DNA from 2 places in the Pseudoflavonifractor sp. An187 genome. Region 2 is predicted to be linked to the other one. Evidence: predicted binding sites of a transcription regulator. Region 2 holds the regulator's gene; the other holds the start of a gene.
The links. Region 2 encodes HrcA, which represses chaperone genes, less so after heat shock. Its sites were predicted from a motif close to TGTTAGCACTCNNNNNNNNNGAGTGCTAACA; they were not measured.
Positions count from the first base shown of each region.

Region 1: B5F22_RS11100 (Hsp20/alpha crystallin family protein) is a predicted target of HrcA. The motif match lies at 3,234-3,264, and genes of this name have one in related genera.

Region 1 covers NZ_NFKG01000040.1:4,385-20,358, forward strand. The annotation lists gene B5F22_RS11085 (DUF6320 domain-containing protein) at 33-731, opposite strand; gene B5F22_RS11090 (hypothetical protein) at 741-2,027, opposite strand; gene B5F22_RS11095 (PH domain-containing protein) at 2,186-2,638, shown strand; gene B5F22_RS11100 (Hsp20/alpha crystallin family protein) at 2,697-3,140, opposite strand; gene B5F22_RS11105 (LamG-like jellyroll fold domain-containing protein) at 3,381-7,292, opposite strand; gene B5F22_RS12855 (GNAT family N-acetyltransferase) at 7,693-9,048, shown strand; gene B5F22_RS11115 (TrkH family potassium uptake protein) at 9,869-11,161, shown strand; gene B5F22_RS11120 (TrkA family potassium uptake protein) at 11,179-11,847, shown strand; gene B5F22_RS11125 (DUF368 domain-containing protein) at 11,856-12,716, shown strand; gene B5F22_RS11130 (hypothetical protein) at 13,415-13,906, shown strand; gene B5F22_RS11135 (RNA polymerase sigma factor) at 14,339-14,800, shown strand; gene B5F22_RS11140 (hypothetical protein) at 14,815-15,974, shown strand, end outside.
Region 2 covers NZ_NFKG01000033.1:181-16,154, reverse strand. The annotation lists gene B5F22_RS10480 (diacylglycerol kinase family protein) at 1-136, shown strand, start outside; gene B5F22_RS10475 (co-chaperone GroES) at 321-608, shown strand; gene groL (chaperonin GroEL) at 848-2,473, shown strand; gene B5F22_RS10465 (helix-turn-helix transcriptional regulator) at 3,305-3,625, opposite strand; gene B5F22_RS10460 (AsnC family protein) at 3,761-4,426, shown strand; gene rpiB (ribose 5-phosphate isomerase B) at 4,477-4,920, opposite strand; gene B5F22_RS10450 (PHP domain-containing protein) at 4,939-5,745, opposite strand; gene B5F22_RS10445 (glycosyltransferase family 39 protein) at 5,931-7,946, opposite strand; gene hrcA (heat-inducible transcriptional repressor HrcA) at 8,222-9,289, shown strand; gene grpE (nucleotide exchange factor GrpE) at 9,296-9,850, shown strand; gene dnaK (molecular chaperone DnaK) at 9,906-11,759, shown strand; gene dnaJ (molecular chaperone DnaJ) at 11,850-13,022, shown strand; partial or broken gene B5F22_RS10420 (SIR2 family protein) at 13,152-15,974, shown strand, end outside.

The DNA.
Region 1 (15,974 bases), on a different contig from region 2:
CTCAATTCTTGAGCCGCCGGGGGTCGTATGTTTTAGAAGTGGAATCTCCGCCGCACCTCCCGGCGCAAATCCGGCCGGTAGCGGATGATGAGCAGCGGCACCATGAGGGTCACCCCCACCACCGCCACCACCAGGGACCACATGGGCCGATAGCCGCCCAAAAACAGGTCAATACACAGCTCCAGCCACAGCATCAGCACCACGCAGCTGCCCAGCACCAGCATACACCGGCTCAAAATGGACCGCAGGGGGAGGATATACCACAAAAACAAGATGACCACCGAGCACCCCCACCAGATGGGCAGGGCCAGCTGTCCCAGCCAGCTGCCCCCGTCTACCGCCAGGGCGATGACCCAGAGGAAGCCCGCCACCGCCAGCAGGTCCAGCCCCACCAGGAAGATGGAATGCAACGAGCGCAGCAGCAGCGGAAGCACCGTCCACACCCACAGCATGGCGCAGGCCCCCGCCACAATGGCGGACCAGGGCATCCCCCGCCACCAAAACAGCAGGTTGAGCACCACACAGCACAGGCCCACCACCCCGTACAGGGCGGAGAGCAGCACCGCCACCTCTCTGTGGTTTACCGGCTCCACCTCCCGCCGCTCCACGGGGAAGTTGGGTGGAATGGTGGTATCCACCGGACACACCGGGTTGACCACCGGGGTCTGGCACAGGGGACACTTGGCAGCGTCCTTGTCCAGCTCCACCCCGCAGTTGACACAGTATGACATGGCCTGTCTTCACTCCCTTCGATTGGATGTAATCTTCACGTGGAGCCCATCCTGCACCAGGGTGCGGAAAAAGTCCCGCTCCACGTCCGTCTCCTTCACCGTCCCGGCAAAGGTAATCTCCATCATGTCCCCGTAGCTGATGGAGGCGCAGTTCACCCGGGGGGTATAGGACTGGCCCAGCACCACCTCCATGTGCTGGATGTGGGGCTCCATCTCTTTGGGCACCCGGAAAGCCCCGGGGTTGGTATACGTGGTGGAATAGGGGCGGTTGCCCGCCAGACGGTACCCCAAATCCACGGCAAAGTTCTTCACCGGCACCGGAATGAGCTGGAGAGGCAAAAACCGCTGGAGAAACACGTTGCGGGTAATAACCCCCTGCATCTCCTGGCGGGTGATGTGCAGCCGCATGTGGTGATGGACCTGGGAGATGATCTCCTCCAGGGTGTAGTCCCCCAGCTCGGGGTCAATGGAGGGGCGCACCGTGAGGATGAAATTGCGCATGGTGCGGGTGGGAAAATAGGGGCGCAGGTTGATGGGGATGGCCAGGGCCACCGGCAGCTCCCGCCGCCGCCCCTCCCGGCGCTGGCGGGCCAGAATGGACTGGATGAGCACCGCCGCCAGATACTCGGTGATGGAGGCCCCATGGCCCTTGGCCACCTGGCGCAGAGCCTGCACCGACACAAAGCCCATGGTGACGTTGAGGGTATAGAAGGGCTCCGGGGTTCCGGTACAGGGGTAGGCCTTGGGCTCGGACTTGCCCAGCCGCACCCGGGACCGGGCGTACCGGGCGTAGGCGTCCTCCCACTCCTGGGGGTCCGGGGCCTCGTCCACGTCCAGAATCCCCTCCTCGTTTGGGATCTCCTCTCCCAGCTCCCGTAAGTACACCGCCAACAGGGTCTTGAAGAGCACCAGCGCCCCGCCGCCATCGGCCAGGGCGTGGAACACCTCCATGGAGATGCGGTGGCGGTAGTAGAAAAACCGGATGAGCTGGTCCTTGTTCTGAAAATACACCGGCTGGCAGGGGTTTTGAATGTCCGGCTGCAAAAAAGGCCCGGGGGTGTCGTCCGGCTCGAAGTAGTACCAGAATACCCCCTTGCGGATTTTCACATGGAAGCCGGGGAACCGGGGCATGGTGCGGTCGATGGCCCGCTGGAGGACCTGGGGGTCCACCTCCTGGGTCATGACGGCGGAGAAGCGGTACACCGCCGAATAGGTGCCGCTCTGGATGGCAGAGTACATCATGGCGGCATTATCCAGCTGAAACCAGCCCTTATCCTGTCCTCTCCATCGGCCCATACTCCCCCCTCCTTTCGTTTGCTTTATTATAATACGCCCTCCGGACCGTGGCAATACCGCAAAACCTGCCGACTGCGTTGACAGGTCCTGTACCGCCTGTTACAATGGCCTCACAGGCGGCTCCTACGCCGTCAATTCCTCTCAAGGGGGTTTTACAAATGGGACTCATCAATAAACTGGGCGGCTCCATGCTGCAAGGGATGGCTGGAAATCTCAACGAGGTCTCCCCCGAGGCCCTGAACCAGGAGTTCGGCATGTATCTCATGGACGGCGAGACCATCGCCATGGGATTCCGGCTCATCCGGGACGTGGTGATTTTCACCGACAAGCGCATCATCGACTTTGACAAGCAGGGCGCCACCGGCGTGAAAATGCGGGTGGACTCCATCAACCTGAGCACCATCATCCACGTCTCTGCGGAGACGGCGGGCTTTGGCGCCGACGACAGCGAGATCAATGTCCACTACATCGCCTCCCCCTACTTCAAGTGCAGCGGCGGCGTGGAAGTGGCGGAAAAGAAGTTCGAGTTCCCCAAGAAATACAACATCCAGCCCCTGTACAAGTACCTGCAGGAGATCGCCTACCACAACCACGAGACCCTGAACCACTAAAGAGCAAAAAACACCCCGGAGAACGAAGTTCTCCGGGGTGTTCTGCGTTTTCTGGGGATTAGCCGATGGCAATGGTGGTGCTTCTGGGCAGCTCCTTCTTCACATGCTTGGGCATGGACAGCTTGAGGATACCGTCCTCATACTTGGCGGAGATGTCCTGGGGCTCCACATCCCCCACGTAGAAGCTGCGGCTGCAAGCGCCCACATACCGCTCCTGGCGGATGTACTTGCCCTTCTTGTCCTCCTCGTCCTTGTCCAGACCCTTGGCGGCCTGGATGGTCAGATAGCCGTCCTTCAAATCCACCTGGATTTCGTCCTTCTTAAATCCGGGCAGATCCACGTCCAGCTCATAGCTGTTCTCGGTCTCCCGCACGTCGGTCTTCATCAAGTTCTTGGCGTGCTTGCCGTACAGAGGGTTGCGGCCGTTCCACATGGGGAACATCCCAAAGTCATCACCAAAGAAATCATCAAACAAATTCTCACCAAAAATGCTGGGCAACATAAGTCATTCCTCCATTCGTTGCATTCATTGATGCCCTGCGGGAGAAGCTCTTTCGAGCCCCTCCTTTTGGAACAATTATGTTATAACACCGTCAATTAGCACTGTCAAGGTGAGAGTGCTAATGTTTACATGTTATGTGATGTTTGTTCATAAAATATGCGATTTCTCCCGGTGGGCTCACCGCACTCTCCCATTCGCTCAAAAAAGCACGGCCAGCTGGCCGTGCTTTTTCGTTCGGAATTAGCTGCGGCGCTTACGGCTCACATAGGCCACACCCGCCAGCAGGCTCACCGAACCCAGGAGCGTGGCCACGCACACCATCATCTGGGCGGAGTCGCCAGTCTGAGGTACACGGTCTGGCTTCTGGGTAGCCTGGGGCTTGTCGGTGGCCTCAGGCTCCTGAGACGTTTCGGGCTGATCCGAGGGCTGTGTCTCCCCCTGGGCAGTGAGGCCTTCCATGGCGCTCTGGAGCGCAGCCACAGCGGCGTCCACCGTCTTCTGGTCCTCCTCGGACAGAGTGGCGTCGGCCATCACCGCCTGGGCATTGGCCAGAGCCGAGCGGAAGGTGGCCACGGACTGGGCGGTGTAGCCGGTGAGGTCCATGCCCTCAGCCTTACCGATGAGGCCTTCCAGGATGTCCTTGTTGGCCTTGAAACGCTGGGCCAAAATGGCGTCCAGCAGGGCGTCGGTGGCGTTGTCCACGTCCTCCTGCATGGCGTCGCCGCTGGCGGCCACGTTCTTGGCCGCTGCCAAAGCGTCCACCAGCTGCTGCCAGTTGGTCTCCACGTACTTGTCGGCCTGGTCCATCATGGCCTCAGCGCGCTGGATGACCAGGTTGAGCATGGTCTTGTCGCCCTGAGTCAGGCCCAGCCCCCAAATCCCGTTGAGCAGGTTGTCCCAAGCGGTATTCACCTGGTCCTGCGTGGCGTTCTTATCTTCCATTACGGCCTTGGCCTCAGTGAGAGCCTTCTCAAAGGCAGCCTTGGCGGAGTCGGTGACACCAGTGGTGTCCAGACCCTCGGCGTAAGCGATGGTCTTCTCCAGCAGGGTCTTGTTCACCTCGCTGGGCTCAGGCGCCTCCACCAGGGCCTCCATGGCCTGGGTCAGAGCCATCACCGCAGCGTCCACCTCCGCCTGGGTGGCCTGGGCATTGTCCAGCACTGCCTGAGCTTCCGCCATGGCCTTCTCCACCCCTGCAAAGCTGTCGGCGGTGTAGTCCTCAGCCTGGAGGGCACGGGCCTGGGCCAATGTCTGCTCCAGCTGGGTCTTGTCCACCACCTGGGCGGGCACCTTCACCACCGCAAAGGCATGGGCGGGGATGTTGACCACCGGCACACTGCCCAGCTCCACAGTCTCGGTCTCCACATGTACCTTGTCCGGGTCCTCCGGGGTGTTCTCGTCTGCAATGCCATCGGTGGCCAGGTACTGGACCTCCACCGACCGCCCAGCCAGGTCCATGCCCGGAATCTCCAGCTGAATGTTGTAGTCGTTGAGACGGTCCACGTTCACCATGGCCAGATAGACGTTGCCCTGGTCATCCTTGCTGGCCAGCACGGACACCGCTGTGACGTTGTTCTGGGTCTTGGGGGAGTCCATCTGGGTGCTAACCACATGGTCGCCAAATCCGGAATTGAGCATTTGGAACACATGGGCAGAGGGGGTGGAGAAGTAGGTAAACTCACCCTCTCCGGTGGTGGTACTCGCTCCCTCCTGGGGCACCACCTGAATCACCGCCTGCTGGGTGGGGCCCAGAGAGTCGGCCTCATCCTGATACCAGTCGGACAGGCAATGCTTCTGGATGTAGGGGCTGCCCAGATTCACATACTCCATCATCACCTTGGCGATGTACAGGGCATGGGTCTGGGAGCGTACCTGGGACTCGGTGTTGTAGTGGATGCCGAACTCGCTGACCACGGGCACCTTGCCCTCGGGCAGCTTGGAGGCAAAATTCTTCACCGGGTTGACGCCGCTGCCCTCGGTCTTGAGCATGGCGTTGTCATAGAACTCCTCGGGGGTGCTGCCGCTCACGGTGCCGGAATAGGGGTGAACCACCACGCCGTCGTACAGGTCGTTGTAACCGCCGGCAGCCATCTTGTTGACAAAGCCCTCGGTCTCATAGCCTGCGTAGACAAAAATCTCCTGGTCGGTGCCGTTGAGGCGGTTGATCTCGTCCATGGTATCCCGCATGGCCTGGGATACGTCCACGAAACCGTCCCGGTCCACGCTGTAGGTGGCGTAGATGTTCTGTCCCTTGGGGGGAATCTTGCCGTGCACGCCGTCACCGAACTGGATGGAGCCGTTGGCGTAGTTGACCACACAGTGGGTGTCCTCAGGCCCGGAACTCTCCAGGCTGTCCACCACGGTCCACTCTGCCGGGTTGTCGTCCGGCCCCACAAAGACCCGGACACCGTCGTTGACCGCCCGGAAGTCGGGGTCATCCACAATTTTCCCATCCTCACCCATGATTCCGGGGTTCAGATTGGCATAGCGCAGGAAGCGCACCAAGTTGGCGCTGCCGTCGGACCGAGAGGCCACCTTGTTCCAGTCCTCCTCGTCCACGGTGTACCGCTTGTTGATGTTGGCCACGCCGCCGTTGATGTAAGCGTTTTCACGGCCGCCGTCCACATACAGAGTCCAGTAGCCCTGGGAATAGACGCCATCATCTCTCTGGGCATCGGGGCCCAGGTGCATCTCGTTGCCGATTTCAAAATAGCGTACGTTGTAGGGTTCCACATGGCCATTGGCCGCCCGGACATCCGCCCAGGCAATGCCGCCGTTGGGGTTGGTGCCCACCTCGGCATTCATATACTCCACCAGGTCGGCGGCGTCCTGCGCACTGCCACGGCCCAGGCTGTAGACATAGATCAGCTCAGAGCCCATTTCATCGGCAAAATCTGCGGCCTCGCCCAAGCCAAAGTTGGGGGCGATGCCGGTCTGATTGCCGCTGTTATACAGGCCGTGAATCTGATTTTTCCGGCTCTCCTTGTCTCCCAGGGTGGTTCTCCAGTTGAACAGGTTGGAGATGGTGCCGCCGGGGTAGCGGATGGAGCCGAAGCCCGCCTGCTGATACAGCGCAGCGAACTCCTCGTTCATCTTCATGGTCTCGGAATCAAAGGTACCGTAACCATTGTAGGAGTAACGGTGGTTGATGCCGAAGATGCTGTCGGCATCAATCTCCCGCTGGATGTCGTCCAGATTCACCGTCAGCTTCAGGGGCATGGCGGCCCGATAGTTGGCAATGGCCTCCTCCAGGGCGGCACAGGCCGCCTTCATCTGGGCCAAGTCTGCGGTGAGGTCCGCCCCGTCCAACGCCTGTTTCAGGGCCACCGCCACGGCATCATCCTGGTTCAGGCTGCCGCTGTCATACAGGGTCTGACCCTGGGTCACCAGCTCCTGGAGCTGCTGACGGCACAGCTGGGTCCCCTTGTCGGCGTACACCGCCCAGGCCTCCTCATCGGTGAGTACCCGGTTGTAGACGTAGAACTCGTCCACATCCCCCCGCATGGGGTGGGGATTCTTGTTCCCCGCCGTCTTGTGGGCACCCAAACGCAGGGTCAGCACCTGATCAATGGCGTTGTCCGTCAGGGCCTGCTGGCTGTCCAGCTCCCCGTTGATGTAGAACTTTACCTGGCGGCTGTTCTGGTCAATGGTAATGGTAATGTGCTCCCAGCCCCCCTTGACCACGGTGCGTTGGGAGACCACATCGGTGCCGTTGACGTAGGTATGGTACTTGCCATCCCCCCGCAGCGTCAGCACAGACCGCCCGCTCCCCTCATGCTGGAGCATCACCGTGGAGGCGGCGCTGTCGTCCCCGGTGATGGTGGTGTCATAGCGGTACCACATGGAGAAGGAGGTGGCCCCCGCTCCCGTATTGATGTAGTCCTCCAGCTTCATAAAGTTGTCTACCCCTGCGCCGAACCGCAGCACCTGCCCAAATACCGGGTTGCCGCTGTCCGTCAATTGGACGCCGTTCCCCTGTAAGGTGGCCGTGGTGCGATCCCCTTGGTCACTGACCAGAGAGTCAAAGCTCCAGTGGTCTTTGAGTCCCTGGGTAGGGTACCCGGACTGGGCATGGGCGCGGAGCCCATAGGGCAGCAGCAGCCCACAAATCAGGGCAGCCGCCACCACAGAACGAACCTTTCTTCTCCTCATACAATTTCCCTCTCCTTTTCCTTTTTATGCAAGAATGCTAAAATGGCAAGGTTTTTTCAGCTCCTTTTAAGCTGATTCATTTAATCTTATCATACCCCTCTGGCAATGTCAAAATGTATCGTCTCTCAGGAATGCGTACCGAGCATCCAATCTGCCATTGACTTTTCCACACGCCCGGCGTATAATGTGCAAAACTTCCAGGAGGTGTGACAATGCTGCGCTGCTGTGTGAACTGCATGAATATGCCTCAGTCCGATATGCCCCATGGCATCGGGCTTGCATTGTCATACTCTTTTTCCCAATAACCCCCGAAACACCGTTGAGAGAAGAGACGCAGTGCAAGCCAGACCCTGCAAAGGGTAGCTTGCACTGCTTTTATTTTATGGAAAGGACTGATTCTATGCCCACCCACCGAGGAACCCAGACCATTGAGACCCCCCGGCTCATCCTCCGCCGGGCCACCGTAGACGACGCCCAGGCCATGTTTGATAACTGGGCCTCTGACCCCCAGGTGACCCGCTATCTCATGTGGCCGGCCCACACCAGCACAGACATCACCCGTCAGGTGCTCCAGAGTTGGGTGAATGGCTACCAGCAGGACAACTTCTACCAGTGGCTCATGGTACACAAGGACTTGGGCCAGCCCATCGGCAGCATCAGCGGCATGAACCCCAACGACCTGCTCTCCTGCGTGGAGCTGGCCTACTGCATTGGTCAGCCCTGGTGGCACCAGGGCCTCACCACCGAAGCGGTGGAAGGGGTGATCCGCTACCTGTTTGAAACCTGCGACTTCAACCGCATCACCGCCAAACACGACACCCGCAATCCCCACTCCGGCGGTGTCATGCAAAAGTGCGGCATGACCTGCGAGGGCACCTCCCGGGAATCGGACTACAACATCCAGGGGATTTGCGACACCGTCCACTATGCCATCTTAAAACGTCAATGGAACCGCCCCAAGGACTTCACGGAGGGGCTTGTATACGAAAACGACACCCAACTGGTGCAAGACCTGTACCGCCGCCTGGATGAAAGCCGGCGCCTCACCCGCTCCCAGGCCGCCCGGGTGGAGTTTCTCACCACCGTGCGCTACATAGAGCGCTATCTCACTCCGGGGGCAAAAATTCTGGATATCGGGGCCGGGGCGGGCGAATACAGCCTGTATTTCGCCCGAAAGGGGTACCAGGTGTCCGCTCTGGAGCTGTCCGAGGCCAACCTAGCCGCTTTCCGGGCCAAACTGACCCCTGAGGACAACATTGACCTGGCGCAGGGCAACGCCCTGGACCTCAGCCGCTACCCGGACCATTCCTTTGACCTTGTGCTTCTCTTTGGCCCCCTGTACCACCTGCACAGCCAGGCCGATAAACTCCGCTGCATTCAGGAGGCCAAACGGGTGTGCAAACCGGATGGAACGCTGTTTTTCGCCTTCATTGCCAACGACATGGTCATCCTCACCATGTTCCACGAGGAGCCGGACTATTTCGTCCACGGCGCCTACGACAAGGAGACCTTCCGCTGTGACGACTTCCCCTTTGTCTTCCACACCGTGGACGCCTGTCGGGAGCTGCTGCGGGAGGGCGGCGTAAAGGTGCTCCATGAGGTGGCCTCGGACGGGGTCAGCGAGCTGCTCCAGGAGAAGATCAACGCCATGGACCCGGACAGCTACGCCCAGTATCTGCGGTATCACTTCTACACCTGCGAGAAGCCGGAGCACCTGGGAGCTTCCAACCACCTGCTGTTTGTGGGAAAGGCATAGGGCATTGGGCTGCGGTCCGTCAAAAACGGATCTATCTCATACACCAGTAAATTCATTTTGACATTTTGTCCACTCCGTGCTATACTCCCACGTAGGAATAAGTGGTGGAGTCTGTCATAGAGTGCTTGGATGCATCTCTATTTATTCCAAAGGGGATTTTAATCAAAATTAGTATAATTCTTGATTAAGAGAATAAGACAGCTCTTCTAGGGGGGAGACTGTCTTTTTTTGCGTTTTAAAAGGTTCTTTCGTATCCTTTTGGCGCATCTACGGACGGGATTGTATCAAACTTCACGCCACTTGTTACCGTGCAGTTTACACTTGGAGTAGTCTTTCCCAGGATTGAAGCGATGGACGAACCGCCATCGTTCCAAGCATAACCACGATGAACATGTGGGTTTCCCAGACCTGGGATCGTACTGAGGCGGATGATATGTAATTTGATGACCTCTTGATGGGATGACAATGAGTGCAGACAGAACGATCCATTTGGTGGTGCTGCGGAGACTTTATTCCGTGGCCATACCATTCATTCACAGAGCGCAGGATGGACAAATGTTTATCAGCGTTCTGTTTTTTTGGAGCTGCTTGTTCCATCGTCATGGCTCATCTCTGGACTGGTCTTTTTGTATTTCCAATTATCGTGTTCCATCTCATCCTGTCGTCTGGAACAAGTGTAGGAGGTGAAAATACCACATCTGTCGGTACAGATGGAATCCTATCGTCGTACCACAAATCCATGTTCAGTGCGAACACTGCTCAAGATGGAAAGGGGCGTATTCTGCCGGAATGATTACCGGCCGTCATTATGGAAAAACTGATGATTCAATTCAAAAAACAGCCACCGGGAAGACTGATTGCTGCCGGATTTGCAATGCTTATCCTGTTTGGGGCAGTTCTTCTCCTTCTTCCTCTGTCCGTGAGAGGCGACGCGGAGGTACACGTTATTGATGCTCTTTTTACCTCCACCAGTGCAGTTTGTGTGACAGGTCTCATTGCAATTGATGTGGCAGATCACTTCACTACTTTTGGTCAAGCTGTCGTTGCCGTTTTGATTCAGGTTGGCGGTTTAGGCGTTACATCCATTGGTGTGGGTTTGATCTTGGCCGCACGAAAGAATGTGGGTCTCAAAGGGCGTATTTTGCTCAAAGAAGCCTTAAATATCGAGGGAATCAAAGGCATGATCCGTTTGGTGAAGTCTATTTTGCTTATGACGCTGTGCTTTGAACTGATGGGTATTGTCTTGAGTTTTCTTGTATTTGTTCAGGACTATCCTGTGCTGAAAGCCCTTTGGATCAGCATATTTCATTCCATCGCAGCTTTTAACAACTCTGGTTTTGATATTTTAGGCGGGCTGAGAAACCTCATCCCTTACCAGAACAACATTCTTTTGAATCTGACCACAAGCGGACTTATCATTTTTGGTGGATTGGGTTTCCTTGTGATTTTAGACGTCTTGAAAAAGAGATCTTTTCGCAAACTAACCCTTCACTCCAAAGTGGTTTTAACCACAACGCTCACTCTGCTTGTGGCGGGTACGTTACTATTAAAGGCCACGGAGGATATCACCTGGCTTGGAGCCTTTTTCCAGAGCGTATCTGCACGAACAGCTGGTTTTTCTACTTACCCCATTGGCGAATTTACAAATGCCGGTCTGTTCACCCTCATTATTTTGATGTTTATTGGCGCTTCCCCCGGGTCTACCGGCGGCGGTATCAAAACAAGCACGTTCTTCGTCTTATCGCAGCACGTACGAAGCCTGTTCACAAAAAGGCATATCAGTGCCTTCCGGCGCAACATCCCGTCGGAAGTCTTTTCCAAGGCCTGCACCATTTCATTGCTTTCCCTTCTACTCGTATGTGTGGGAACATTTTTCCTTTGTGTGCTGGAGCCGGAGTACAGCTTTGTCCAACTGCTATTTGAAGAAGTGTCCGCGTTCGGTACTGTGGGCCTTTCTACCGGCATTACGCCGACTCTGAGTGTAGCAAGCAAGTTAATTTTGATTTTCACCATGTTTGCTGGACGAGTGGGCACGTTTACCCTGCTGACAATGTGGATTGATCGTCCAGCCCCCAGCGTTCGTTATACAGAAGAATCCGTTTCGATCGGATAAATAAGGAGAAAATACCGATGAAAAGAAAAGACTACGCAAGCAGCTATGGAGTGATTGGTCTTGGACGGTTTGGCATGGCCCTTGTGGAATGCCTTTCCTCCGCCGGAAAAGAAGTCATTGCCATTGACAAAGAAGAGTCTCGTGTGCGGGAAGCACGCCGTTTCACAGAAATGGCTCTGGTTGTGGAGAACCTGGATCAAGAGGCGCTGGAAGAAGCAGGCATCCGAAACTGCGACGTCGTGGTGGTGTGTATTGGAGAAAGAATCGATGTCAGCATCCTTGTCACCATGACCGTGCTGAAAATGGGGATTGCTCATGTTATCTCAAAAGCCACCAGCTTTATTCATGGGGAGGCACTCAAGCAGTTAGGTGCTTCTGTGGTTTTCCCTGAACGAGATATGGCAATCCGCCTTGGAAAAGGGTTAATTTATGACAGTTTCCTGGACTCTGTCGCCTTAGGCGGAGATGCCGAAGTTCGGAGAATCCTGGTGACCAAAAAGCTCATCGGCACCTCAATCCAGGATATGAACATCCGTCATCGCTACGGGGTAAACATCATTGCAATCGAACACGATGGCCATACAAATGTAAACTTCAACGCGGACTATTTCTTCCGCGAGGGCGATGCCATTTGTATCGTGGGGCAGAGCAAAAACGTAGAATATTTTGAAAAGGACATTCATTGATTGCACATATGAAAATGAAGAACATTTGGGAGAAATATATTTCGGTTGCCGCAAAGGGATTCGTCATCGGAGGGACCATGCTGGTTCCCGGTGTCAGCGGTGGTTCGATGGCAATGATTCTTGGTATATACTCCTCTCTCATTTCCGCTGTCAGTTCATTTTACCAGAGAAAAAAGGATAGCTTTTGTTTCCTCTTTACATTTTGCATCGGTTCCGTCATCGGAATGGCACTGCTTGCCAATCCCATCTCCGATTTAATTGACGCATTTCCCAAACCGATGATGTATTTCTTTATCGGTGCAGTGGTCGGGGGCATCCCCATGATGTTTCGAGAAGCGAAAATTCAGAGTTTTTCATGGAAAGTACCTGTTTATATCCTTCTCGGGATGCTAATGGTTTGTGCGATCTCCATTCTTCCGTTGAACTCAGAAAGCATCGAGCAATCCAATGGGATATTCGAACTTCTGCTTCTGTTTTTTGCGGGAATCATTGCTGCAATCGCCCTGCTCCTCCCAGGCATCAGTATATCCTATCTTTTGCTGCTGCTGGGACTGTACAGCAAGACGATCACTGCGATCAAAGCCCTCCAATTCTCCTTTTTACTCCCCATGGCACTGGGCGGCCTGGTTGGTATTATCCTAATGGCCAAACTGTTGGAAAAAGCGATGGCCCGCTATCCACAAGTGACCTATTTAGTGATTCTTGGCTTTATTCTTGGTTCAGTGGTCAGCATTTTCCCTGGACTTCCCACTTTGAGTGAACTATTGAGCTGCTCCATCGCCATTTGTGGTGGATTTGCGGCGATATATTTTTTACCAAGCAGTTGCCCGGACGACGGGCCTCATACCATAAGCGAACAGCATGCTTAATCACGTTATCATGCAAACACAACGAGAGGCCGCCCAGAAATCGGGCGACCTCTCGTTGTCTATTGCTCTTAAACAAAGCATTCCCCATCCACGGAACACACCACACGTTGTTCTCTCAGTCTCGTTTTGAGAAACCCAATATGGTCACATAGATGCCTACCAGCATTGCCCCTGTAAGCCTCTGTGTCCCCTTCTTCGGCGCAGGGCCATATTCTCCCCCACCTAGGGCGGCTCTGCCCAATTTAAGCGGCTTTCAAGGACACTGGCAGCGGCCACCATGGGCAGCTTTATGGCACAAGTGATGTAAAGCAGAGAGAAAAAGCCGGACAGGAATCATGACCTTCCTATCTGGCACTCTTTGACCCACACCATAAAATCAAATTTACAAACAAAAAAGCCTCGAAAACCGAAGTTTTCAAGGCTTTTTGGAGCTGCTAGGCAGATTCGAACTGCCGACCTCATCCTTACCAACTGACTGGGAGCCATTCATGGGCTGCTTTTCGGCCCTTTCCTGCCCACTTTGCTCCACAGGGCCGTGGTGGGCGGCACTGTTGTGTCCGTTGGTTCCAGCTGCTCCTTTCCCCGTGTGGGTCAGGATGTGGGTCACGGTAATCGGGGATGTCCGTCCCGCTTCAGCTCTGTGGCGCAAACCTTTCTTCTGTGCTATACTGTGCTCAATACTTATGTGAGGTGGTCACATGAATCAGGAACTTTTCCATGAGATGCAACGTTTCTATGACCGATTAGAGACAAGATCGGGGCAACTATTCCACGCCCTGTTTCACAGGGTCTTTGAATTGGAAGTAGGATGGTATGGTGGTCACTATCACAAAAACGAAGATGGAACCTGGATAAGAGAAGCCTATCCTATTCCGGTGATTGGGGTGAAAGGCTTTTGCGATATTGAAGTGCAACCGGATCACATTTCCGTATCCACAAAACTAAGGCGTTCCACTGCTCTGAACTATTCTTTTAACAAGTTTGCGGAATATGACTTTGAAGCCTACGGCGTGGAGGACTACCTGGCCGACTTCTATCACCCCGGACAGACCATAGAGGAGCTCAAAGAGAATCTCCTTGCCTGCAACGAACCGGAACTTGGGTTTTCCTTCACCCTCCCCTTTGATGTGGATGGGGCGGAAATCCTGGAACTGGTGCAGTTGCTGAGGCGGGAAGGGTTTTACTACTGAGGAAATTCACAGTCCGCCCCGGTGCCCAAAAGGGTGCCGGGGCGGACTCAGACTGTCAAAAGCCTCACATATATGCAAGAAAAATATATTTTCTTGCATCATCCACAAAGCCCTCGGCAGAGTTTTCCCGCCGGGGGCGGGAAAATAAATTAAAATCCGTTTTTTCCGGGGACATGTGCATCGGAAAAAACACTTCTCAGCCCGCCAGTGTGGAATCGGGTCGCCCTTTGACCCGATTATGCATGCAGCGGGCTGCAACTCCTCGAAAAAATGCTGGCATTTTTGAGAAGCGTGTCGAACTTTTTCGACACGCAGAGTCCGCCCCGGTGCCCAAAAGGGTGCCGGGGCGGACTGCGCCGTAAATTTTTTCTTTTTGGTTGCAACACTTTTCCCTCCCCATCCGTTATCCAAGCAGAAAGGGGGCGAACTTCATTGTGGGAAGATTTATACGAAGGGTATCAAACCGAATTGCTGGCCTACGGCACACGCATGACCGGCAGCAAGGAGTTGGCGGAAGATTTGGTACAGGAGACCTTTATCAAAGCTCTGATCCACGCCAGTACAGTGACCGATTTATCGCCCAGTCAACAGCGGGCATGGCTCTATCGGACCTTCAAAAACCTATTCTTTGACCGCTGCCGTCGGGCCGTTCTGGAGCAGGAGTATCTGCACAGCGTCCAACTGCCCCTGTGGGAGCCATCCGGCATCCCCGAGGTGGAGACCGCCATGCTGCTCCAGAGCGTCGCCCCACAGGACCGGACCATCTTTCAGCTGCGCTATTTCGACGGCTACACCGCCCAGGAGATTTCCCAGATGTTGAACATCCCCCCGGGCACCGTCCGGTCCAAACTGTCCCGGTGTCGGAAGTACCTGAAACAACAACTACAACCATAGAGGAGGAATGGAATATGGCTAAGAACCTGATTGTCAACTGCGCCACCTGTGACGCCAGAACCATGCAGGAGGAGAACTACGCCCACTACGAGACCATTGTCATCAACAGCGCCGCCTTGCTCACCAGCCCCGAGGGAAAAGCGGTGATGAGCAAGCTGCCCGCTACCCTGAACTGTGCCAACGTGTTGGAAGTGGCCAGAGACGTGCATCTGCGGGCCATCAATGGCAAGCACGAGATTCACGACAGTGACGCCGTCTCCCCCACTCCCTTTTACCTGGTGGTCAATGGGGTGCTCACCATCCACCCCCACACCCAGAAGCAGCTGGAGCACTGCGTGGGCATCACGGTCAACGGCACCCTCACCTGCCCGGAGAGCATGTATGCCACCCTGGCCGATGTCAGCGTCAACGGCGCTACCACCTGCTACCCCGACGGGGCCATCGTCCTCAAGCGCAACGCCGTCATCGACAAAGTGTTCGCCCTCCGGGCCAAGAACAGCCTGTACTGGTCTGCCCGTCGGATGATTATGGTGGACCCCCAGCTGGATGGCGCTTCCTTGCGCAGTAAGGGCGCTTCCTTCCGCTCCAAAGAGGTGATCGTGGCCCAGTCCAAGGCGGGGGAGCTGGTGGACCTGATTGACGAGCAGGCCCAGCTCATCCTGGTTCCCGACCACACCGCCGTGGTGCTGGATGATATCACCCTGGACGAGTCCACCGTGGGGCGCTACGGCAAGAAGCTATATGTCATCGGAGATGTGACCGTCCCCCAACAGAACGCCGCCTTGGAAGGGCTGGAGTACCTGAACGTCCAGGGCGATATCAAGGTGCCCCAGGAGCACAAAGACCAGCTGCTCTCCGTTTTGACCGAGGTGTCCGGGGCCGTGAAGGTGACCCAGCCCAAAGGGACCGTGGTGGAGGACAAGCCCTATGTGAAGATCACCAAGTGGATGTTGGAGCAGCAGCCCAAGGGCATCCTGGTCAGCGACTGCGCCTTCGTCCATATCGCCGACGACATTCCCCGGGAGTGGATTATGGAACGGCTGCACATTGAGGACTGCGCCGTGGTGCAGTGCTGCGAGGCGCTGGAGGACGCCGTGGCCATGATCTGTGAAGATGTGGCCCAAGTGGGGCACGCTGACCACATGGACGGCGGCGGCATCGGCGACACCATCAA
Region 2 (15,974 bases):
CCAGCCCCTGGTGGCGGTGGTGGACGGAGAGGTACTGCGAGAGCAGCGCTACCACATCCGCCTATCCGACAAGAAGGTGAATTTCTTCTACCCCCAGGGCCTCAGTTATCAGCCCCGGATGGAAGAGGCGAATTAGCACTCTCCCTGTCACCTTGTGAACAAAAGATGAATTTTTTTCACTCAACCTCTATTTCTCAAAAATAGGGGTTGATTTTTTGGAGTGAAACGGTTATTATCTTATCTAGAGTTAGCACTCGGATAAAATGAGTGCTAACCTATGAAACCGTAAACCATTGGATTGATATAAGGAGGAACCAACTATGACTCTGAAACCTCTGGCAGATCGCGTGATCTTGAAGGCCATGGAGGCCCAGGAAACCACCAAGGGCGGCATCATTCTCACCGCCAGCGCCAAGGAGAAGCCCGAGATGGCCGAAGTTGTGGCCGTTGGCCCCGGCGGTGTGGTGGACGGCAAGGAAGTCGTCATGACCGTGAAGGTGGGCGACAAGGTGCTCACCAGCAAGTACTCCGGCACTGAGGTCAAAGTGGATGGCGAGGAGTATAATATTGTTCGTCAGAATGACATTCTGGCCATTGTCGAGGACTAAAAGCGAAGGTATTTTCAGCCGTCCACTTTGAGGGACCCGCCGAGAGGCGGGACGCCGCTTATGCGGCGCAGGTTGGCGGAATTGACTTCCGACAACCGCATATGAAATCACCCCAACGGGGTACCCCGCAAAACTGGTTTTGCGGGGCGGACGGCGAGGAGTATAACATTGTTCGTCAGAATGACATTCTGGCCATTGTCGAGGACTAATTGAGTTTTTCTTACGGAGGTAATTGAATTATGGCTAAGATTATTTGCTACGGCGAGGAAGCCCGTCACGCTCTGGAGCGTGGCGTCAACCAGCTGGCTGACACCGTGAAGATCACCATGGGTCCCAAGGGCCGCAACGTGGTGCTGGATAAGAAGTTTGGCACTCCCCTCATCACCAACGACGGTGTGAGCATTGCCAAGGAGATTGAGCTGGACGACCCCTTTGAGAACATGGGCGCTCAGATCGTCAAGGAAGTTTCCACCAAGACCAACGACGTGGCCGGCGACGGTACCACCACCGCCACCCTGCTGGCTCAGGCCATCATCCGTGAGGGCCTGAAGAACCTGGCCGCCGGTGCCAACCCCATGGTCATGAAGAAGGGCATTGCCAAGGCCACCACTGCCGCCATCGAGGAGATCAAGAAGAACTCCAAGCCCGTCTCCGGCACCTCTGACATCGCCCGTGTTGGCGCCATCTCTTCTGGCGACGACACCATCGGCGCTCTGATCGCCGAGGCTATGGAGAAGGTCTCCCACGACGGCGTCATCACCGTGGAGGAGTCCAAGACCGCCGAGACCTACTCTGAGGTTGTGGAGGGCATGCAGCTGGACCGTGGCTACATCACCCCCTACATGGTCACCGACACCGAGAAGATGGAGGCCGTTCTGGACGACCCCTATATCCTCATCACCGATAAGAAGATTTCCTCCATCCAGGAGCTGCTGCCCCTGCTGGAGCAGGTGGTGCAGAGCGGCAAGAAGCTGCTGATCATCGCTGAGGACGTGGAGGGCGACGCCCTGTCCACCCTGCTGGTCAACAAGCTGCGCGGCACCCTGAATGTGTGCTGCATCAAGGCCCCTGGCTTCGGCGATCGCCGCAAGGAGATGCTGGAGGATATCGCCATCCTCACCGGCGGCACTGTGGTGTCCACCGACATGGGCATGGACCTGAAGGAAGCCAACCTGACCATGCTGGGCACTGCCCGTCAGGTGAAGGTCTCCAAGGAGAACACCATCATCGTGGACGGCGCTGGCGCCACCGAGAACATCGCCGCCCGTGTGTCTCAGATTCGTCACATGATCGAGAACACCACCTCCGAGTACGACAAGGAGAAGCTCCAGGAGCGTCTGGCCAAGCTGGCTGGCGGCGTGGCCATCATCCGCGTGGGTGCTGCCACCGAGACCGAGATGAAGGAGAAGAAGCTGCGCATTGAGGACGCCCTCAACGCCACCCGTGCCGCCGTGGAGGAAGGCATTGTGGCTGGCGGCGGCACCGCCTACGTCAACGCCATCGGCGCCGTGGAGGCCCTGCTGGACACCGTGGAGGGTGACGAGAAGACCGGCGTGAAGATCATTGCCAAGGCTCTGGCTGAGCCCATGAAGCAGATTGCCACCAACGCTGGCATCGACGGCTCCGTGGTGCTGGAGAAGGTGAAGACCGCTGGCCAGGTGGGCTACGGCTTCGACGCCTACAAGGAGGAGTACTGCGACATGATCTCCTGCGGTATCGTGGACCCCACCAAGGTGACCCGTTCCGCTCTGGAGAACGCCGCCTCTGTGTCCGCCACCCTGCTGACCACCGAGGCCTTGGTGGCCGACAAGCCCGAGCCTCCCGCTCCCGCTGCTCCCGCTCCCGACATGGGCGGCATGTACTAAGAAGCAGCCCCAATATGGTTTCAAAAGGCCGGTGTCTTCGGACACCGGCCTTTTTGAACTTTAAAAGCAACCGTTATTAGCTGCATTTTGGATTCGCAGCCGAAAATGGTTGCTTTTCGTTTGAAGAGGAAGGGGGAGAACTAAGACACGGGGCGGATGAAGGACTTTTGCTTCTCCGATTTCTCGTGTGCGGACCAGCGCCCCCGCCGGGGACGCTCCGCTGGGCCCAATTTCTCCCCGATGAGAAATCGGGGAAAGAATCGCTTAGGGCGTTCCCCCCTAAGGACCTCCCTGGGGTACAGGGCTGGGCCTGCGTCAAGTCTAGGTTCGGCCCGTCACCCTTGCTGTGGCTCCTAGTACTGCCACCACACCAGGCCACCCTGGGCAGCTGGCCCTATGGCCGGGTGGTTTCCATGTCCGGCCCTACCCTGGCTAAGCGGCGTTCCCGCCGCCGGAAGCCAGGCCACCGACCGCTGGGAACAGCGGCATACCAGGATAAGGCCCTAGGGGTAGAAGTACCACCTACACAGGAGTAGGCACGACCCACAGAACGTCTACGCTATCTATGTGACCTCACCAGGCTAAGGGCCGCAAAAATGAGGACGCAGGGACTCCCAGTACCGCGGGGTGAATTCCACAAGGCGGGGGAAGGCCCCGCCTTTGGTGGTCTTTGGTTCCTTTCTGGCAGCAGAAAGGAACCCCCAGCGGGGAGCGTCCCCACCAGGCTGGCAAGCCTGAACCAAGGCGTTTGAGAAGGACAATCTCTCCGGCCCGGGGGCAGGGAAAGAGAAAAAGGAGGAAGCACCTGCTTCCCCCTTTATGCGTTAAAAATTAACCTCTGTCCCGCAGACCATCCATATAAGCCTCCACCCGCTCTTGTTGGCGGGGGTTCAACTGCCGATAGGCATACAGATGTGCCAGTTCCTCCGGGGACAAATCGCTCTGGGCCATCAGCCGCTTTTGCTCAGTGAGTCCGGCCAAGTAGTCCAGAGATACGCCGAAAAATTGAGCAATCGCCACGAGAGTTTCCAAGTCTGGAGTTCGATCTCCCACTTCGTAGGCACTGACGGTAGATTGAGACAGATTGAGGTTTAGAGCCAGCCCTGCTTGGCTGAGATGACGTTCCTCGCGCAGTTGTTTTAATCGCAGCACACGACCACCCGCCTAAGTGTAGATTTTGCTTCATTTGTATTGTATAACACGGTTTGTGTGTTGTAAATAACACGGAAACGGTTTTGGAAAAGTTGCCTTTCCTTTGCTAGAATGGAGAGGAAGGGAGCGAGAAGGATGGAACATCATTTTTACCAGGACGACATTCCATACAGCACCTTGCAGGAGGACAAAACAGGCTATCAGATTTTGCTGCTCCGGGAGCAGCAAAACCAGAGTTTCACCGCCATAGCCAGCCAATTGGGTGTTTCTCCCGCCCGTGTCCGGCAGCAGTACACCAAAATGAAGGTGCGACAGGTGCGCTTGTACCTTCGCCACATAGCCATTGCCCTGGGCCACGAGAACACCGCACAGGTGCGGAACGTGTTTTCCACAGCCATGGAATGCTATCAAAATTATCCCTATGCCTGTGGGTATCTGGACAAGACCTATGGGGAGATTTTGGAGGCGTATCGGGCGGGGGAGCCGGGGACACCCCAGGAGATGTTAGAGAAACTGCCGCCCTGTCCGGTGAAGCTGGGAGAAGAGGAGATTTCCCGCATGGTCACCATGCGGGAGGAGGAGAACGCCAGCTTTCGGGCCATCGGCAGGGCGTTCCACATCACACCGGAAAAGGCCCGGCATACCTATGAGATGGTGTATCACCGCAAGGTGTTGGAGTATGTGGAGGGACTGCAACAGCAGGTGAGAACCTGGGAGGAGCGTAGGGAACTCTGGCGGCGGTATTTTGGCGGGCATCAGTCGGCAAAAACACGGTATGAGAACATCATGAGGGTGAAATAAAGAAAGAGGTGTGAGCCAAGCTCACACCTCTTTTTGATGGTTTGGGGGAATTAGGCCTCGTTTTCAATGGCCATAATCTTACCTACACGGCGCGCATGGCGGCCGCCCTCAAACTCGGTATTGAGGAACACGTCTACAATGCGGTCTGCCATGTTGGGGCCAATGAGAGCGCCGCCCATGGCCAGCATGTTGGCGTCGTTGTGGCGGCGGGTCATCTCGGCAGAGTAGGGCTCGCTGCACAGAGCGCACCGGATGCCGTGGACCTTGTTGGCGGCGATGGAGATGCCAATGCCGGTGGTGCACATGACAATGCCCCGGTCACAGTCCCCGCTGGCCACCAGCTGGGCGGCAGCCTTGGCAAAATCGGCGTAGTCACAGCTGTCGGTGGAGTAGGTGCCGCAGTCCACCACCTGGTGGCCCTGTTCGGTCAGGTACTGCTTGAGGTGCTCTTTCATGGCGAAGGCGCCGTGGTCACTGCCAATGGAAATTTTCATGTTCAGGACTCCTTTTCCTTAAAGTTTGTGACAGACAGGGCGGCGGCCCTGGTAGGTGGTGACGTGGGAGAACCCGGCCTCCCGCAACAGCTCCAGGGCCTCGGGAATCCCCAGGGCCATGTGCTCGGGCTGGTGGGCGTCCGACCCCACGGTGACATACTCGCCCCCGCAGTCCTTGAACCAGCGCAGCAGAGGCAGCCACTCCTCCAGGGACATGCCCCGACAGGTGTTTACCTCCAGGGCGTGGCCGCTGGCGGCTACTTGGCGGAAGATCTCCTCCACCTGGTCCCGGAAGGGCTCCAGAGTCAGGTGCTGTCCGTCCCGGGCCATGTAGCGCAGAGGATAGTTGATGTGGGCCAGGGAGTCGTAGCAATCCGGGTGCTCCTTCACCAGCGCCCAGGTGTGGCTGAGGGCGTTTTCCACCGCCTGACGGCACAGGCCGGGGTCAGCGGTGAAGTTGGTGAAGTAGAAATCCTGGTTGTTCTGTGCCCCAATCCAGTTGTGGAGGGAGCCCAGCACAAAGTCCAGCTCATCCCCGGCCTGGGCCAGAATGGCCCGGGCAGCCTGGGGATTATAGGGGGCGGAGCCCAGCTCCAGCCCCAGGCGCACGGTGAGGGGAGCGTCCCCCCGGCCGTGGTACTGGTCCAGAGCCTCCTGCCAGGGGAAGGTGAGGGTGGGCTTGCCGTCCCCGTCCAGCAGGTCGCAGTGGTCGGTGATGCACAGCTCCTGGACCCCCGCCTGTACGGCGGCGGCCATCATGTCAGACAGGGCAGCGGTGCTGTCAAAGGAAATACGGGTGTGGGTATGGCAATCACAGAGATACACAGGGAATCAGCCTCGCAGAGTTTTCCCGCCCGCAGGCGGGAAAAGAATCGGAATCACGTTATTTTCACGGACATGTGCCGGGAAAATAACACTTCTCATGGCGGATGGGGTGACTTTTTCGTAAGAAATCGAGCCACATCCGCCATGCAAAACCTTCTCCAAAGAAGTCCTTGGACTTCTTTGGATTATAGAGGCCAGCTGGGGAACCAACGCAGGAACACCTCGCTGTACCACAGCGGGATATACAGTCCGGTGAGGGCGGGGTAGAAGATGGCGTACACCGCCACGGTGCACCCAGTGAAGCCGTAGACGGCCAGGGTGGCCCCCTTCTTGTGCCGGTCCAGCATGTCGTTCATCAGATAGGCGATGGCAAAGACCAGGAACAGAATGGTGGGGAAGTAGTGATAGGCAAACAGGGTGCGGCCAATGGGCAGCCAAGGCAGGAACTGAGAGAGAATGGCGATGAGGATGAACAGTCCCCGTCCACACTTGCGGCGGATGGTCTGGATGAGCACGGCGAAGAAGGCCAGCAGGCCTGCCCAGGACACCAGGGGATTGTTAAAGGAGGCAAACAGACTCTTGACCCCCTCGGTGTTGGCCAAATCCAGGTCCCGATAGTACAGAATGGGCCGGGCGTCAAAAATCCACTGATACCAGCTGGACTGGTAGGGGTGGGTGGAGTGGACGCCCTGGTGGTAGGAGAGCATGAACTCCTGGTTGCTCCACATCACATTCAGCAGGTTGTCCAGGGTGAGATTGCCCTGGGCAGTGGCGTAGGGGATGTAGGAGACGGTGTAGATCACCGAGGGCAGGAGCACAAAGAAGATGATGGACAGGGAGGTGGTGCTGAGCACGAAGCTGATGAAGTCGAAGCCCTGGGGGTCCAGCTTCCACTCCCGGTACCGGAACACCAGGCCCAGCAGCCACATCACCGCCAGACCGGCCCCGGCGTAGATCACCGTCCACTTGCAGGCGCAGCCGATGCCCCAGAACAGTCCGCACAGGAACAGGGGCACGGCGGTTTTCCGCAGGGAAGAGCCCACGGGGCAGCACAGCCAGCGGTACATAAAGTAGTAGGATACCAGGATGAAGAACACCCCGTAGGTGTCTATGGTGCCGATGCGCGTCTGTACCAGGTGCATGAAGTCAAAGGCGAAGAGACAGGTGCCGCAGAAGGCCACCGGGGTCTTGCCAAAGAAGTTTTTCAGGAACACATAGAGGATGGGCAGCATGAGCACCCCGAACAGGGTCCCCATAAACCGCCAGCCAAAGGGCACCATGCCGAAGAGGGCGATGCCAAGGGACATGATGAGCTTGCCCAGGGGCGGGTGGGAGACCTCATAGGGGTAGATGTTGTTCAGGTGCTCCAGGGCGGTGCGGGGGTGGTAGATTTCGTCGAAGTAGGAGGAGTTCATGTAGGTCTGCTTGGTGGTCCACTCCTCCGGCTCGTCGAACAGGGCCTCGGCCCCCACGTCCACATGGTCGGGGATGAGAGGCTCGCCGTCACTCCACAGGGCCAGCTCGGCCAGCCACACGCCTTCTGTCCGGTCAGCGGTGGTGGCGGTGATGCGGAAGGTGGTGGCCTCCAGGGTCACCGGGGGCACGTCCATGCCCTCGGGAATCTGGTTTAAGTCCACGGTCTCCCATTTAAATAAGGTGGCGTAGTTCTGGTCCAGGTCCACCCACTTCCAGTCCGAGCCGTTGTTGGTGTACTCCAGACGGTAGGTGCCGGTGCCCAGAGAGGTGTAGAAGGAGATCTCGTCCACCTTCACCGGCTGGGAGAAGGAGAAGGTGTAGGAGTCCCCCTGTTGGAACTTCACGTAGGACTCCGGGGCGGACATACTGCCCAGCTGGAAGAAGGCGGTGATGGCGTAAATCACCGTCACCAACACCAGGGGAATCCAGTCGCACCGCTCCATGGGGGTGTAGGGCAGGGTGAGACTCATGGACTTGCGCCGGGACTGGGCCTCGGACATGGCAATCCACTCCAGGGAGTTGGCCCGGGGCTTGAGGCAGTACCAGTAATACACGAAAAAGGCCACCACAATGGCCATCCCCAACAGTGCAAACACAAAGGCGGGGGAGAGATTGGTGAAGAACCAGCCAACCCCGGTGACCGCGCTGTCCCAACCCTGCTGTATTCGCTCAAACAGGTTGGGAGAGGCGGAGGACGTGGCGGTGGCAGCGGTGAAAAGCTCCATAGCGGTTGACCTCCTAGGTGAACATAGACATAGACATACATATTTTACTACGAATGGCCGCTGATGAAAAGACTCAAATGTGAAATTACCCCGCTCTTCCGGGAACGGTTAGCAATCGCCCGGGAATACTGCAAAAAACCCTGGGTGTTTTATCCCCCATTTCCATTCACATTTAATTTACAACTGAACTATTGACAATTCACGGGGGTGGTGGTACAGTATCTTTAGCACTCGGGGATAGTGAGTGCTAATACGAGAGAACAGGAGGATGCCGCTTGGACCTGACAGAACGAAAAAAGAAAATTTTACGGGCTGTGGTGGAAAGCTATATCCGCACCGCCGAGCCGGTGGGCTCCAAGGCGATTTTGGAGCTGGCGGATTTAAAGGTATCCTCCGCCACCATTCGAAATGAACTCTCCGACCTCACCGAGATGGGGTACCTGGAGCAGCCCCACACCTCCGCCGGACGGGTGCCGTCCCCCAAGGGATATCGGCTGTACGTCAACGAGCTGATGGAGGAACAGCGGCTGAGCCTGGAGGAGACGAAGCAGATCAACGACGCCCTGCACTTGAAGATGCAGGAGCTGGACAAGGTCATCGACCAGGCCGGGCGCATGGTGTCCCAGCTGACCAACTATCCCGCCTTTGCCTTGGCGGGGGAACGGCGGCGCACCACCATCCGACGCTATGACCTCATCATGGTGGACACCAACTCGTTCATCGTGGTGGTGATGACGGACAGCAACGTGGTGAAAAACAAGCTCATCCGCCTGCCCACCGACCTGTCCCAGCCCCAGCTGCAAATGCTCACCACCCTGCTCAACGCCTCCTTTGTGGGCAAGAGCCTGGAGGAGCTGACCCCCGAACTGATGCGGGTGGCAGAACACGCGGCTGGCAGTGCCTACGGCCTCATCTCCCTGGTGGTGTCCTTTGCCATGGAGGTGCTGGACGCCCTGGAGCACGGCCCGGTGTACACCGCCGGAGCCAGCCACATTTTAGACCACCCGGAGTACCGGGACGTGGACAAAGCCCAGAAGCTGATGAGCTACCTCAATGAGGAGCAGTCCCTGGCCAACGTGCTGGACCTGCCCGCCCTCAGTGAAGACAACACCAAAATCCTCATTGGGCCCGAGAACGTGGCCGATGAATTAAAGGATACCAGCGTGGTGCTGGCCAGCTACGACATCGGAGACGGCATGAAAGGCGTCATCGGTGTGGTGGGGCCCACCCGTATGGACTACGCCAAGGTGGCCGCCAAGCTGTCCTATGTGGCAGACGGCCTGTCCAAGCTCTTTGGAGGGCAGGGCGGACTTCCCCCAGCCATTGGCGAAAAGGAGGAATAGTACCCCATGGATGAGAAAAACGTGAACAAGGAAAACCTGGAGCCCCAGGTGGAGAAAGAGGAGCTGGTGGAAGAGCCGCAGCCCGACACCCAGCCCGAGGCCCCAAAGGCCGACCAGCCGGAGACCGGAGCGCCCAAGGCGGATGATCAGTTGGCCCAGGCCCAGGAGAAATACCTGCGCCTGGCCGCCGAGTACGACAACTACCGCAAGCGCACCGCCAAGGAGAAGGAGAGCGCCTGGACCAATGCCAAGGCCCAGACCGTGGCCGCCTTCCTTCCGGTGTACGACAACCTGGAGCGGGCTTTGAAGCAGCAGACCACCGACGAGGCCTACGCCAAGGGCGTGGAGATGACCATGAAGGGTCTTCAGGATGCCCTCAGTAGCCTGGGTGTGGAGCTGATTCCCGCTTTGGGCGAGACCTTCGACCCCAACCGCCACAATGCCGTGATGCACGTGGAGGACGACGCCGCCGGGGAAAATACGGTGGTGGAAGTGTTCCAGCAGGGCTTTACCTGCGGGGATAAGGTCATTCGGTTTGCCATGGTAAAAGTGGCCAACTGATTCATATATTACCCTTTGTAAAAACATATTTGCCATATATTTAGGAGGAATTATTATGTCTAAGATTATTGGTATCGACCTTGGTACGACTAACTCTTGTGTGTCCGTCATGGAGGGCGGCGAGGCCGTCGTCATCCCCAACGCCGAAGGCAACCGCACCACTCCTTCCGTGGTGGCCTTCTCCAAGGACGGCGAGCGCATGGTGGGCCAGGTGGCTAAGCGCCAGGCCATCACCAACCCCGACCGCACCGTGATCTCCATCAAGCGTGAGATGGGTTCCGACTACAAGGTGAACATTGACGGCAAGAAGTACACCCCCCAGGAGATCAGCGCCATGATCCTGCAAAAGCTGAAGGCGGACGCAGAGGCCTACCTGGGCCAGACCGTCACCGAGGCTGTCATCACCGTTCCCGCCTACTTCACCGACGCTCAGCGTCAGGCCACCAAGGACGCCGGTAAGATCGCCGGCCTGGAGGTCAAGCGTATCATCAACGAGCCCACCGCTGCCGCTCTGGCCTACGGTGTGGATAAGGAGAGTGACCAGAAGATCATGGTCTACGACCTGGGCGGCGGCACCTTCGACGTGTCCGTGCTGGAGGTGGGCGACGGCGTCATCGAGGTGCTGGCCACCGCCGGTAACAACCGTCTGGGCGGCGACGACTTCGATAAGTGCATCATGGACTGGATGGCCGCTGAGTTCAAGAAGGCCGAGGGCATCGACCTCACTGGCGACAAGGTCGCCATGCAGCGCCTGAAGGAGGCCGCCGAGAAGGCCAAGATCGAGCTGTCCGGCGTGACCTCTACCTCCATCAACCTGCCCTATATCACCGCTGACGCAACCGGCCCCAAGCACCTGGAGCTGACTCTGACTCGTGCCAAGTTCAATGAGCTGACCGCTCACCTGGTGGAGGCCACCACCGGCCCCGTGCGCCAGGCCATGAACGACGCCGGCCTGAAGTCCAGCGACCTGCACAAGGTGCTGCTGGTGGGCGGCTCCAGCCGTATCCCCGCTGTCCAGGAGGCCGTGAAGAAGATCACCGGCCTGGAGGGCTTCAAGGGCATCAACCCCGACGAGTGCGTGGCCATGGGCGCTGCCATCCAGGGCGGCGTGCTGGTGGGCGATGTCAAGGGCCTGCTGCTGCTGGACGTCACTCCTCTGTCCCTGGGCATTGAGACCATGGGCGGCGTGATGACCAAGCTCATCGAGCGCAACACCACCATCCCCGCCAAGAAGAGCCAGATCTTCACCACCGCCGCCGACAACCAGACCTCCGTGGAGGTCCACGTGCTCCAGGGCGAGCGTGAGATGGCTCAGTACAACAAGACTCTGGGCCGCTTCCACCTGGACGGCATCGCTCCCGCCCGCCGCGGTGTGCCTCAGATCGAGGTGACCTTCGACATCGACGCCAACGGCATCGTCAACGTCACCGCCAAGGATATGGGCACCGGCAAGGAGCAGAACATCACCATCACCTCCTCCACCAACATGTCCAAGGAGGACGTGGAGAAGGCCGTGCGGGAGGCCGAGCAGTTCGCTGCTGAGGACGCCCGCCGCAAGGAGGAAGTGGACACCCGCAACCAGGCCGACCAGATGGTCTACCAGACCGAGAAGACCCTGGAGGAGATGGGCGACAAGCTGGATGCTGGCGACAAGGCCAACATCGAGGGCGAGCTCAACCGTGTCAAGGAGGCCCTGAAGGGCACCGACACCCAGGCCATCAAGGACGCCACCGAGGCGTTGACCCGCGCCTTCTACGCCGTCAGCGAGAAGCTGTATAGCCAGGCTGGCGCTCAGCCCGGCCCCGACATGGGCGGCGCTGCTGGCGGTGCCACTGGCGCCACCAACAACGGCGGCGACGACAATGTGGTGGACGCCGACTACGAGGTCGTGGACGACAACAACAAGTAAGAACAAGACCGGGTTTCACAAGCGGGGTGTGCATGACCACCCCGCTTGTGGCAGGTTTATTTATCCTGCCCAGTGAGGTGACGACATACAATGGCAGAACAAAAACGTGACTATTATGAGGTCCTGGGCGTGTCCAAGACCGCCTCGGACGATGAATTGAAAAAGGCCTACCGCAAGCTGGCCAAGCAGTATCACCCTGACCTGAACCCGGGCAATGCAGAGGCAGAGCAGAAGTTCAAGGAGGTCAACGAGGCCTATGAGGTGTTGTCTGACAAGGACAAGCGGGCCAAGTACGACCAGTTCGGTCACGCCGGGGTAGACCCCAACTTCGGAGCCGGTGGCTTTGGAGGCGGCGGCTTCGGTGGGTTCGACATGGGCGACGTGGACCTGGGCGACATCTTCGGCTCCTTCTTCGGCGGCGGCTTTGGCGGGTTTGGCGGCGGTCAGCGCCAGGCCAACCCCAACGCCCCCAAGCGGGGCGCTTCTCTGCGTGTCAACATGACCATCACCTTCGAGGAGGCCATGCGGGGCGTTGAGAAGGAGATCAGCCTCAACCGCACCGAAAACTGCACCACCTGCCACGGCTCGGGCTGTGCCAGCGGCACCACCGCGGAGATCTGCCCCGACTGCCACGGCACCGGACAGGTGCGCATCCAGCGTGGGGCGGGCGGCTTCGCCTTCACCACCACCGCCCCCTGTTCCAAGTGCCGGGGCACCGGTAAAATCATCCACCAGCCCTGTCCCGACTGTCATGGAGACGGCCAGGTGCGCCGCCCCCGCAAGATCAAGGTGAAGATTCCCGCCGGCATCGACGATGGACAGTCCATCTCCATGCGGGGCCAGGGCAACGAGGGCCAAAACGGCGGACCCGCCGGAGACCTGCTGGTGAACATCTCGGTGATTCCCGATCCCCGCTTCCAGCGGGACGGGTACGATTTGTACCTGGAGCAGAAGGTGAGCTTCACCCAGGCCGCTCTGGGCGCCGAGCTGCAGATCGACACCATTGACGGCAAGGTCAAGTACAACTTGCCCGCCGGAACCCAGCCCGGCACCACCATCCGCCTGCGGGGCAAGGGTGTGCCCAATGTCCACGGACGGGGCCGGGGCGACCAGTACCTGCTCATCAAAGTACAGGTGCCCACCAACCTCACCAATGAGCAGCGGGACGCTCTGAAGGAGTACGCCCGCACCATGGGGGAAGGGTCCCCCGCTCCGGCCACTCCGGTGCGGGACTTCTTTGAGAAGAAGCGGAAGAAGAAATAAAGAATCAAAAAATGAAATGCGGAAGGTCTTCTGTAGGACCTTCCGCATTCTTTTTTGTCAAACCTTGCGGACTTCGGGTGCTAGGTGTAAAATGGAAAAAACACGGTGCAGACGAAGGGAGACTGAGCCATGGCAGCCATCACATTTACCCAAATTATGAACTGCTATCCTGACAATCCATTGGTTTATAAGCACATCAAACAGGATTGTAGCAAACTGATTCCCTTTGTGGGGGCGGGCTTGTCCGTGCTCTGCTATCCCTTATGGCCCAAGGCACTGAAAGAACTGGCGGAACAGGTGGCAGTGCCAGAGACAAAAACTCAAATTGTAGATATGATCGAGGGGAAAAATCCCCAACTGCTGGAGGCGGCGCAGGACCTGGAGGATTACTGGGGACAAAGAGGAATGGCAGACCATCTGCTGGAGCTGTTCTCCGCCGCTAAAATCCAGGAGCACAGGGAGAAGTTGCACCATCAGAGCGTCTGGTTGCTGCCCCTGCTGTTTCCGGGGAAACCTGCTGTGACCACCAACTTTGACCGGGTGCTGGAGACGGTGTACCACATGCAAGGGTGTCAGTTTGACACGAAGATTTTGCCCAACCGCCAGGAATTGCAAGACCAATTGCGCCAGGGAGAGCGCCACGGCCTGTTGAAGCTCCACGGGGACATCGGAAGTGAGACTCTGGAGTATTCCTCCATCATCTTTGGTAAGCGGCAGTATGAGGAGGCTTACCAGCCGGGAACTCCTATGGTAACCAATCTACAGGCGTGGTTCTCGGGAAAAATGTTGCTGTTTTTGGGGTGCAGCCTGAAAGCGGACGAGTATCTGAACCTGTTGCAGGAGGTGGTGCAGCTGCATCCCGGGGTGACCCACTACGCCATTTTGGAGTGCGAAGATGTGAGGGATGCCGCCGCACGGGCTAAGAAATTGAGGGACCAGTGGGGGATTCAGGCCCTGTTTTATCCCAAGGGACGGCACGAGGCGGTGCGGGTCATCCTGGAAAAGCTGTTGGAGGACCACAATCCCACCGCCTATCAGTCCCTGCCTACCCATGTGGGGGCACTGTCCAACCAGAGCCCCAGCAGCCGCTTCCACTATAAAAGCGGGGCGGTCTCTTTCCACGGCAGACGGGAGGAGCTGGAGCAGCTGCGGGCATTCTGCGGACAGGAGAATGTGGCCTTTCGCTGGTGGGCAGTGACCGGAGCGGGCGGCGCAGGGAAAAGCCGCCTGGTGTACGAGTTCGGGCAGGAGATGAAGGGTTCTGGCTGGAATGTGCTTTGGGTCAATTCCAGTCATATGGACCAGTTGGAGAGCCTGTCCATTCTCACCAAAACCCTAGCGGTGGTGGACTATGCCCAGGCCTATCTGCGTCCGCTGGGCCATTGGATGGAACAACTGGCCCAACGGCCCCGCCTGGTCCCGGTGCGGCTGCTCCTGTTGGAGCGGGACGGTGAAACTCTGGATAGTAGCTCTTGGGGGAGTGGTTTAAGAGCCGAAGTTGGTCGAGCCACCCTTGTCCGCCGATCCTGTTGGAGGGAGCCGTTTTTACAGCTTTTCCCCTTGCAGGAGGAGGAGCTTCTCCGCATCATGACAGACTTTGCGGCCACGGTGGGCAAGAGCTTGCCAGAAGCCAAAGCCCAGCAGCTTCTGGAGACCTTGAAAACCACGGACCCAGGGCTGCGCCGCCCCTTGTACGCCATGTTCCTCACCGATGCATGGGCCAACGGAGAAGAACCGGAGCAGTGGGGACAAGAGGCGGTGTTGGACGACGTATTGAAACGGGAGAATGAGTACTTTGAGGAGAAACTAGGACCGAAACTATACGACTTGTCCGAAGTATTTTGTCACTTGCGTCTGGTGGCCACCATTTGGGATGGGATTACACCGGAGCAAGTGGCCCAGGAATATCCCCGGCTGTGGAGTGAGTTTCAAGACCAATCGAACACATCCAACTGTGCAAAAATGGAGAATAAATTGCTTCGACAGGTTGGATTACTCCAAGGGACAGAACTGGTTGGCCTAAAACCGGACCTGTTGGGTGAATATTTTGTGCTCCAACATCTCAATGAGCCGGAAGTGTTGCAATTGCTTTTCCCAGATGGGTGGCAGGCCAAGGTGGAGGTTGTGACGTTCCTATTCCGTATGTATTTGGATTATCATGATGCACTGGAAAATATGGAGATATTTTGGAACTATATGCTTTGTTCGCCCGTGGATACGGTGATGGGATATGGGATGATGTGGGTGAATGTGGCAGGGCTTTCAAAGCGATATGTCATATACGCCGTGGATATTCTAAAGGCCTTGTGGGAAGCGGGCGGGCAGCAGGAAATGGATGCAAAGTGGTACGCCATGGGACTATATAACCTGTCCAATGAACAAAAATTAGAGGGAGCAAAAGTTACTGTAGAGCGGATAAAGGACCTACAGGAACGGTATTCCGGGAATGAGGAGATTGCCTTAGAGTATGCCAAGGGGCTATTCAACCTGTCCTGTGATCAAGATGTAGCGGAAGCGGAAGCCAGCGTAGAGCGGTTAAGGGAAGTACAGGAACGGTATTATGGGAATGAGGAAATTGCTCTCCGGTATGCCCGGGGGCTGTTCAATCTAACCAATAAGCAGGAATTGGAGGGAAGAGAAGTCACTGTAGAGCGGTTAAGGGAACTACAGGAACGGTATTTTGGGAATGAGGAAATTGCCCTTGTATATGCCCAGGGGCTATTCAACCTGTCCTGTGATCAAGATGTAGCGGAAGCGGAAGCCAGCGTAGAGCGGTTAAGGGAACTACAGGAACGGTATTCTGGGAATGAAGAGATTGCCGTTGCATATGCCCAGGGGCTATTCAACCTGTCCTGTGATCAGAAGGTAGAGGAAGCGGAAGCCACTGTAGGGCGATTAAAGGGGCTGCATGAGTGGTATTCTGGGAGTGAAGAGATTGCCTTGGAGTATTCC